Regions from separate parts of the Mesorhizobium sp. C395A genome, predicted to be linked through region 3. Evidence: riboswitches for the same ligand, from Rfam matches in the RefSeq annotation. Region 3 holds a riboswitch; each other region holds the start of a gene.
The links. Region 3 has a riboswitch for thiamine pyrophosphate ahead of thiC (phosphomethylpyrimidine synthase ThiC). Riboswitches for the same ligand answer to the same signal wherever they lie in the genome.
Positions count from the first base shown of each region.

Region 1 (2,954 bases), 1.2 Mb from region 3:
AGTAACGCTCGACAACCTAACCATTCATCGGTGATACGGCCCTGTCGTTCTTCCTAAAAGGGCGGCAGGGCCGAATGACGAACATGATGAAAGGAGAATTGCCATGTTGCCGCATGTCGAGACCCCGAACTCCGCCAATGTTGCGGCGTGTTGCGACAAGTTGCTGGCCGAGCGCAACACGGCGCTGTTATCGATGAAGGAAGCGATCGCGCTCCTGCGGGAGCGCACCGGCACCGATCGTTCGGATGCCGACCTCGCGGGGCTGATCGTCAAGAAAGCGGCGCTGCTCGGCGTTGCGGTGATTTCCGACCCGCGCTGAAATGTCTCGTCACTCAAGACGCCGGCCGAATTTTCGGCTAATGTTTTCGTGGAATCTGGACCAACCGACCGGACCCAACCACGGAGGCTTAAGTGACGGACGACAAACAGGACCGCATTCGCCAGCGCGCGCACGAGATCTGGGAAAAGGCCGGCCGGCCTGAAGGCGCGCATCAGGAACACTGGGAGCAGGCCACGGCTGAAGTCGATGGCGCGGTCGCCAAGCCCAAAAAGGCAGCGAAGAATGCTGACGCCAAGCCCGCCAAGGCAGCCGCCAAGCCAAAGGCCGCGAAGCCTGCCGCCGCAAAGTCCGGCAAAGCCAAATCGAAATAAGGCCAGAAATAAGGCCAGTCGAAATAAAGCAAGGCCGGAATTCGCTGGCCGGGCCATCCTTGGCGTTCGCCGTTCAGCGCGCCCGAGCCTCTCAACCTGACGAATTGCGCCTGCGATGGGCAGCGCAATTCCTTGTGTTTCGCGACAGGCGCCCTCATGCCTCCCAGGCATAACTCGACAGCGCAAAGCGAATCCCGGCAGCTGTCATAGCCAGTTCGCATTCGGTGATCTGGCGCAGGTGGCGCAGATAGCGCGTCACGGTCTGTGGCAGCCAGCCGGCGCAGGCCTCGACATAGGCGCGGCTGTGAACAAGGGTGCCGGTCGACAGCCTCTCGTCCTTCTCGGCAACGACTTTCAGATATTGGCGGATGAAGCGGATGTCGTCGGCGATGTCCTGGCTGGCCATTCGCCAGGCCCCGGCGAGGCGTTGGCACTGATCGAATGACAAGGGCAACAAAGGGGGCGGCAATAAAGGCGGCGGCAACGACGGAGATGACGGCAAAGGACGAGAGAGATCGGCGAAGGCAACATGGTTCGCTGTGCTCAAGGACATTCCTCTCTGCGAAAAGAGATATCGTACTTTATGTACGAATGAGCGTCAAGCCAATTCGTACAGTTGGGACGATGACAATGAATATAGCAGCGGTCGCTTCAGCTAATCACGCATCGTGAATCCTTCAGGACTCGCACCAATTTCGCGGAGGGATTTTCCCAGGATGGTGTTGACTGTTTCCCTCGTGTCGGCGTCGAACAGGTTCAGGCCGCGCCGGATCGTCTCGCGCCAGTTTTCGCCCTTGTCCCACGCTTCCATGAAGGCGAAGGCAAGGTCGTCCTGGCGACGTGTGGCTTCGAGCGCTTGGGTCAGCAGGCGCGCTTGATGGAGATCCTTCTCCCGCTTGGCGCCAGCGCTCGGCCCGCGTCGCGAGGCGACGATCAGCTTGTGGATGGCGTAGCGCTGGGGCGAGGGGACCAGCACAGGCAAGCCCCAGCGATGCAGCAGCACAGTTCGGATGGGGTCGCGGATAAGGAAATCCAGAAACCGTAAGGGCTGCGCGGAGGCTCTGCCGTTTTCTTATAATTACGTTTATCAGCTTGAATTTCAACGCAGTTATAAGAAATTCGTGGAAATCTTATAACGCAACGAACTGACGAGTCGCTCTGAACGCCCGGGCGCCCGGCCCGTCTGGCCCAAAACACTTTGCCGCAGTGCCTTCAACAAACGGCTTCCCCACTGTCGCGAACAATGCTTTAACCCGCTCATCCACAGGGGTGCTCCGTATGGTCGGGGCTGAGATGAGGGCGGCAAGCCTTCGGACCCTAAAGCTGATCTGGATAATACCAGCGGAGCGAGGCGGGCGATGTTTTCAGGCGCACAGATTTCCCTTTATCCCATGACCGACGATTTCGTCGGCGTCATCCTCGGCGCGCTCGGCGCGCTCGATCCCTGGCGCGACCGGCTGCGGATCGAAACCGATGACATCTCGACCCTTATGGTCGGGCCGCCCGAGGTGCTGTTTCCCGCCATGCGCGACCTGTTCGTCGCGGCGGCCAAAAGCGGCAAGCACTGCGTGCTTTCGGCGGCGGTCTCGCGCGGCTGTCCGGGCGAGCCCGACGATCCGATCTGCCGCTCCGACGAGACCGGCGGCCCCGCCATTCCGCTGGACGAGCGCAAGATCGCCGCGATCCGCGCTGTCCAGGCCACGCCGTCGACCGGCCAGCCGGTGGCGGCGCAGTTCTCGCTCTACGTTATGGGCACGGGCGACCATATGGACGAGATCTACGGCTGCATCGATTTCCTGAAACAGTCCGGCGTCTTTGAGCGCCCAAAGAACTTCTGCACCAAATTGCGTGGCGATGCCGGTGCGGTGTTTGCCACGCTCAACGAGGCCTTCTGCCGCTTCGGCCCCGGCGCCGGCCACGTCACCCTCGACATCACGATCTCGGCGAACAGCCCGAGCGCCGTCTGAGCCGCGGCTCAAGCGTCGTTCCTCGAGGATATTGCCGTGGCTGGTTTATCTGACCCATTGCGTGGAGGAGATGCCTCTGACACCTCAGCACAAAGAGGAGGGGAGCCATTGGCGATTGGCGAAGACCGCGATGCCCACGAATCTCCCCCCTCGAGCAGGAGATGGCCGGCAGGCCAGAGGGGGTCCCAGCGCGTGGAGCGCCGACGTCCTTTTCGCATCGGCAAGGCGTGGGCGCTCCATGCGAGACGACCCCCTCTGTCGCCTTCGGCGACATCTCCCCCTCGAGGGGGGAGATTAGCCGCAGCCATCGCCAAGACCATCCCCGCCGCCTGCGCC
Region 1 covers NZ_CP100473.1:790,897-793,850, forward strand. The annotation lists gene NLY37_RS03840 (DUF1236 domain-containing protein) at 1-5, shown strand, start outside; gene NLY37_RS03845 (hypothetical protein) at 104-319, shown strand; gene NLY37_RS03850 (DUF2934 domain-containing protein) at 412-651, shown strand; gene NLY37_RS03855 (hypothetical protein) at 806-1,057, opposite strand; partial or broken gene NLY37_RS03860 (GSU2403 family nucleotidyltransferase fold protein) at 1,307-1,705, opposite strand; TPP riboswitch at 1,907-2,019, shown strand; gene NLY37_RS03865 (YkoF family thiamine/hydroxymethylpyrimidine-binding protein) at 2,010-2,618, shown strand; gene NLY37_RS03870 (ABC transporter permease) at 2,874-2,954, shown strand, end outside.
Region 1: another riboswitch for thiamine pyrophosphate. It lies ahead of NLY37_RS03865 (YkoF family thiamine/hydroxymethylpyrimidine-binding protein); the one in region 3 lies ahead of thiC (phosphomethylpyrimidine synthase ThiC).

Region 2 (2,954 bases), 1.8 Mb from region 3:
TCCCAGCGCTTCGAGGAACAGCCGGGTGGCCAGCGGCAGGTTGAAGAAGACGTGGGCGACGAGGATGCCCGACAGCCCATAGATGTCGGGCCAGCTCTGGCCACCGATCGCGGCGAAATAACCGGCGCGGCCATAGAGCGCCAGTATGCCCAGCGCTCCGACAATTGCCGGCAAGGCAAGGGGCACAGTGAACAGCTGCAGGATGAAGCCGCGTCCGAAGAAGCGCGGATGCCGCGACAGCGACCGGGCGACGAAGAGCGCCGGTACGGCGGAAAGCAGAGTCGAGAGCGCAGCCTGCCAGAGCGTGAAGCGGACAACGCGCAGGAGATAGAGGTCAAAGGCGGACGCGGCGCCGGAAAGGTCGTGCGCGCCTTCGCGGATAAGGCCGGCGAAGGCGCCACCGATCAGCAGCGCGATTGCCGCAAGCGCGACAATGCCGGCCGTGATGCGGGGGTCAGAGCGTTGCACTCTTTACCGGGCGTCGCGTTCCTTCGCGCCCCCCTCTGTCCTGCCGGACATCTCCCCCACGAGGGGGGAGATTGGCGGTTTTAGCGCTCCGATCATTCCTGCAGCTTCGGAGATTGGCGAAAGTCAACGTAAAGGCCAATCTCCCCCCTCGTGGGGGAGATGTCCGGCAGGACAGAGGGGGGCGCCGTAGAGCACTCATCTTTTGACTATACAGCCAAATCTACTTGCTCATCACCGCCAGCCATTCATCCACCCAGGCCTTGCGATTTGCCGCGACCTCTTCCGGGCTGAACAGCAAGGTCTTCGCCGGCTTGACCAGCCTATCAAAAGCCGGATTGAGCGGCTTGTCGGTTTTCCCGGCCGGGAACATCCAGTTGGTCTCCGGAATGACATCCTGGAATTTCGGCCCGGTCATGAAGGCCAGGAACTTCGCCGCCAGCGGATTCTTCGCGCCCGTGGTGGTGATGCCGGCGACCTCGATCTGCAGATACTCGCCTTCCTCGAACGAGGCCGCCTGGTAGCGCCCGGTGTTCTCCGCCACCATGTGGTAGGCCGGCGACGTCGTATAGGAAAGCACCATCGGCGCCTCGCCCTTGGTGAACAGGCCGTAGGCCTCGCTCCAGCCCGGCGTCACCGTCAGCACTTTGCCCTTGAGTTTCGCCCAGGCTTCCGGCGCCTTGTCGCCATAGACCGACTTAACCCACAGCAGCAGGCCAAGGCCCGGCGTCGACGTCCTCGGATCCTGGATGACGATCTTGTCGGCGGCATCGCCCTCGACCAATTTCTTCAGGCTCTTCGGTGGGTTCTTCAGCTTCTCGGTGTCGTAGACGACGGCGAAATAGCCATAATCGTAGGGCACGAAAGTGTCGTCGCTCCAGCCGCCCGGCACGTTGTTTTCAGCCACCGCGCCATGTGGGACAAACAGGCCGGAAGCCTTGGCTTCCGCGGTGAGGTTGGTGTCGAGGCCAAGCACGATATCGGCTTTGGTCGACGCACCTTCGAGCTTGACGCGATTGAGCAGCGCGACGCCGTCGGCCACCGAGACGAAGTCGACGCTGCAGCCACACTCGGCCTCGAATTCCTTCTTCACCTGGGGGCCTGGACCCCAGTCGGCAGTGAAACTCTCATAGGTATAGATCGTGAGTTTTTCCTGCGCGCACGCAGGGCTTGCCAGTAGCGAAACAGCAAGCCCAAGCGCTGGGACAAGACGGGACAAAAAAATGCGCATCGGCGCCTCCTTCATTCGTGTTGAAAGGAATTGAGGCGTCGGGCTGTCCGAAGCGTCTAATCCCTCCGCCGGTACAAACCGGATCAGGTTCAGCGGGTTGGCGAGACTGCCTCTCAGCCGGTCCGCGAAGATCGCGTCCGGCACCCCGTTAGAGCGTTTCGACACATAGGCCCGGCCAAGGTGCCACGCAAGTGGAAGTTTGCCCGAGCGTGATCCCGGAAAGTGGAATCCGTTTCCGGAAAAAGATCATGCTCCAACAAAGAGTGACGGTGCCGCTCGGCCTTCCGTTTCGTCGGCGGGGCTGGTAAGGGCCAGCGGATATGAGCACATTCACCATCCTGCTTGGCGGCGATCTCGTCCGCACGCCGCGGCTCGACCGCCAGGTCGCGGGCACGCGCGTCATCGCCGCCGACGCCGGCATCGATCATGCCCGCCTGCTCGGCGTGATGCCGGAGCTGTGGGTCGGCGATTTCGATTCCGTGCCGGCGGACCTGCCTGCCGATCTCGCCGCCGTGCCGCGGGAGGTGTTTCCTCCCGAAAAGGACAAGACCGATGGCGAACTGGCGATCGCGGCGGCATTGGAACGCGGCGCCACCAGCCTGGTGCTGGCCGGCGCTTTCGGCGGCAAGCGCGCCGACCACGCCTTCCTCCATCTGGCGCTCAGCCTGCGGCTGGCCGAGGCCGGCACAAAATTGCTGTTGACCAGCGGAGCGCAGGAAGGCGCCCCTCTGCTGCCTGGCAAGGCCGGCTTCGACTATGCCGACGGAACGCTGTTTTCGGTGCTCGGCTTTTCCGATCTTTCGGGCCTCACCGTGTCCGGCGCGAAGTGGCCGCTCGACCATGTCGAGGTCGTGTTCGGCTCGTCGCTGACCATCTCGAACGAGGTCAAGTCCAACACGACCGGGGGCGGCCTCGAAATCGCGCTCGGCCATGGCCGCGCGCTGCTGCTCGCCCACCCCTACCCCTTGCCTGAAAGCTGACATGGCCCCGCCCCTTCTCAACCTCGACGGCATAAGACTGACCTTTGGCGGCACGCCGCTGCTCGATGGCGCCGAACTGACGGCGTCCGCCGGTGACAAGATCGCGCTCGTCGGCCGCAACGGCTCCGGCAAGTCGACGCTCCTGAAGATTGCTGCTGGTCTGATCGAGCCGCAAGACGGCGAGGTCTTCCGCCAGCCTTCGGCAACGGTGCGCTATCTCCCGCAAATGCCCGACATGGACGGCTTTGCCAATGTGCGCGCCTATGTCGAGGCCGGGC
Region 2 covers NZ_CP100473.1:4,220,802-4,223,755, forward strand. The annotation lists gene thiP (thiamine/thiamine pyrophosphate ABC transporter permease) at 1-468, opposite strand, end outside; gene thiB (thiamine ABC transporter substrate binding subunit) at 689-1,696, opposite strand; TPP riboswitch at 1,740-1,854, opposite strand; gene NLY37_RS20660 (thiamine diphosphokinase) at 2,017-2,676, shown strand; gene NLY37_RS20665 (ABC-F family ATP-binding cassette domain-containing protein) at 2,678-2,954, shown strand, end outside.
Region 2: another riboswitch for thiamine pyrophosphate. It lies ahead of thiB (thiamine ABC transporter substrate binding subunit); the one in region 3 lies ahead of thiC (phosphomethylpyrimidine synthase ThiC).

Region 3 (2,954 bases):
GAACTGGACGAGCGTGTCTTTCAGCTGCACGCGGCCGAGACCCCACCTCAAATGACACTTTCCATCGAGCGGCCGACAAGCTCGGCCCGCAAGCCCGAGCACTCAGCTTTTCGCCATCCCCGTCATTGAAGCCCGGCCGGCATCTCTGCCATCAATCGATTGGCTACGAGCGCCACCGGTCAGCCCCGACCCTCAGACCATCGACATCGAAGCGGCCGCGAGTTGCCTATAAACATTACTGCACTCTTATTGTTTGTGACGCATGCGGGTGGTGAGCGGTTTTCAAAGGCCCCGTTTCCTGCTGACAAAGTTAGCTTGGACCACTGAATTGCCGATCAAACGCTCTCGGATACTGGTGCGAGTATGAAATCAAAGACGGGCTCAGGCTGGGCAGGCTTTGGCTCCCGCAGAACAACCGGGTAAGCTACGATCGCTTGGGCATGTTCAGCGAGCGCGGCGGGTGTCATTCCCAGTGCTTTCTCAAACAGGCCGCCCGGCACTCTCACCACCTGACGAAAAAGCCCTGCAGCTCTTGTCGCATGGCGCGCCGCAGCGACCCGCTTTCCCTCACGGATCTTCACGCCGGCCGCCGCCAACAGGATCAGTCCCTTGAAGAACAGGCGGTGCTGAGCGCTTTGTTTCGCAGCCTGCCAGAGAGGCTCCCAGGCTTCATGGGCTTCCCAGTAGTAACCGTGGTTGAAAAGGTCGATTCCCCAGAGAAACACATCTGAGCCGAGCGCTTCGCCAACGGCGACGGTCACCGGATCTGATCGGTAACTGTGGCCCAAGGGATCACGCACCGGATGCGGATATTTGCCGGGCAGATACGCATAGCTCGGGAAACTTTTTTCGGGCAGCAAGCGAGGGCGAGACATAGGCCCAGCAAACATGAAAGTGCGTTAAGGGGCAATTCATGCTGACCGCGTCGTGACACGCAAGCAGTCTTAACGGGCTTGTAAAGGGTGTCGAGATTGGCCAAAACGCGCTTTGCCAAATTCATGACGTTGGGTAAGCGGCTGACGCAAGGAGAAGATATGATTTTGCGACTGAAGGAGCGGCTCGGCAAAAGGTTTGAGGAAGAAGTTGAATTGTTCAAAGGCTGGCAGAAGGACAAGAAGGGCGTGGGAGCCCTTATTCCCACTTCGGTTTATGCGGCACGCCGGATGGCAAGCGTGGTGAACCCACGGTCAGGATTGCCAATTCTGGAGCTTGGCGCGGGAACCGGTGTCATCACAAAGGCGATCCTGGCTAGGGGAATCAAGCCGCACCAGCTGGTTTCAGTCGAATATTCCAGGATTTTCTACGACGGCCTGGTGCAACGCTTCCCGAATGTGGACTTCAGATTGGGCGACGCATTTGCGCTGGACGAAGCTCTGGGTGAGCGCAAAGGTGAACAGTTCGATTGCGTTATAAGTGCAGTCCCGCTGTTGAGCTTTCCAATGCAACAGCGTGTCGCGCTGGTTGAGGATCTGCTTGCCCGTATTCCTGCCGGCCGGCCCGTGATTCAGATCACATACGGACCTCTGTCGCCGGTGATCAAGATGCCAGACCGTTACGTGGTTTCCCACTATGACTTCGTCGTCCGCAACATACCGCCGGCACAGCTCTGGACTTATCGTCGAGCAGTCTAGCCAAATCTGGACGGTTTCCTTCTCTGAGGGTTCCGCTGAGTGGTGGCCTTGCACCCAAATAGGATGTGGAACAGAGCAGGGGCAGATGCCTGATTTGCCAAGAAGACGACGCGGTCCTTGATTTGACAGTGGGCGGGCCAAATGCGCTTGACAAAGCCGCGCCGGCCCGTTCAACCTGAGGCATTCACCAGGGGAGTCCCGGCAAGGGGCTGAGATACTGCTGGCTTTCGCGGCGCAGTGACCCGTTGAACCTGATCCAGTTCATACTGGCGTAGGGACGGTGCAAGCGCTTTGCGGGAGTTTACGCCCGAGGTCCTGTTTCGGCGGGTCTACAGAAGCGTCTTTTCATCCTTCCGGCACAGAACTGGGTCTCCAATGCATGAGCAAAGGAGCTCAAGATGAATGCCCTCACCCCCGCAGTGTCGACGGGACCGCTGCCCGCCTCCCGGAAAATCCACAAGCTCGGTACCATCCACTCGCAGATCAGGGTGCCGATGCGCGAAATCTCCGTCCATCCGACGGCGGGCGAACCGCCCGTCATCGTCTACGATCCGTCCGGCCCCTATACCGACCCGACAGTCGAAACCAGCATCGAAAAGGGCCTCGCGCGGATTCGCCATAAATGGGTTATCGCGCGGGGCGATGTCGAAGCCTATGACGGCCGCCATGTCCGGCCGGAAGACAACGGATTCGCGGTGGGCGAACGCCTGACACCGGAGTTTCCCGTTCGCAACCGGCCGCTCAGAGCCAAGGCCGGCAAGGCGGTGACACAGCTTGCCTATGCGCGCGCCGGCATCATCACACCCGAAATGGAGTTCGTCGCCATCCGCGAGAACCTTGGTCGCGAGATCCTGCGCGGAAAGCTTGAGCGCGACGGCGAGGCTTTCGGCGCGACGCTGCCCGATTTCGTCACACCCGAATTCGTGCGCGACGAGGTGGCGCGCGGACGCGCGATCATTCCCGCCAACATCAATCATCCCGAGAGCGAGCCGATGATCATCGGTCGCAATTTTCTGGTCAAGATCAACGCCAACATCGGCAACTCCGCCGTCACATCGTCGATGGCCGAAGAGGTCGAAAAGATGGTGTGGGCGATCCGCTGGGGCGCCGATACGGTGATGGACCTGTCGACCGGCCGCAACATCCACAACATCCGCGAATGGATCGTCCGCAACTCGCCGGTGCCGATCGGCACGGTGCCGCTCTACCAGGCGCTCGAGAAGGTTGGCGGCATTGCCGAGGATCTGACCTGGGAGGTGTACCGCGACACGCTGATCGAACAGGCCGAGCAAGGCGTCGACTATTTCACCATCCACGCCGGCG
Region 3 covers NZ_CP100473.1:5,982,894-5,985,847, reverse strand. The annotation lists gene NLY37_RS28995 (MFS transporter) at 1-129, shown strand, start outside; gene NLY37_RS28990 (DUF309 domain-containing protein) at 336-860, opposite strand; gene pmtA (phospholipid N-methyltransferase PmtA) at 1,035-1,631, shown strand; TPP riboswitch at 1,811-1,927, shown strand; gene thiC (phosphomethylpyrimidine synthase ThiC) at 2,030-2,954, shown strand, end outside.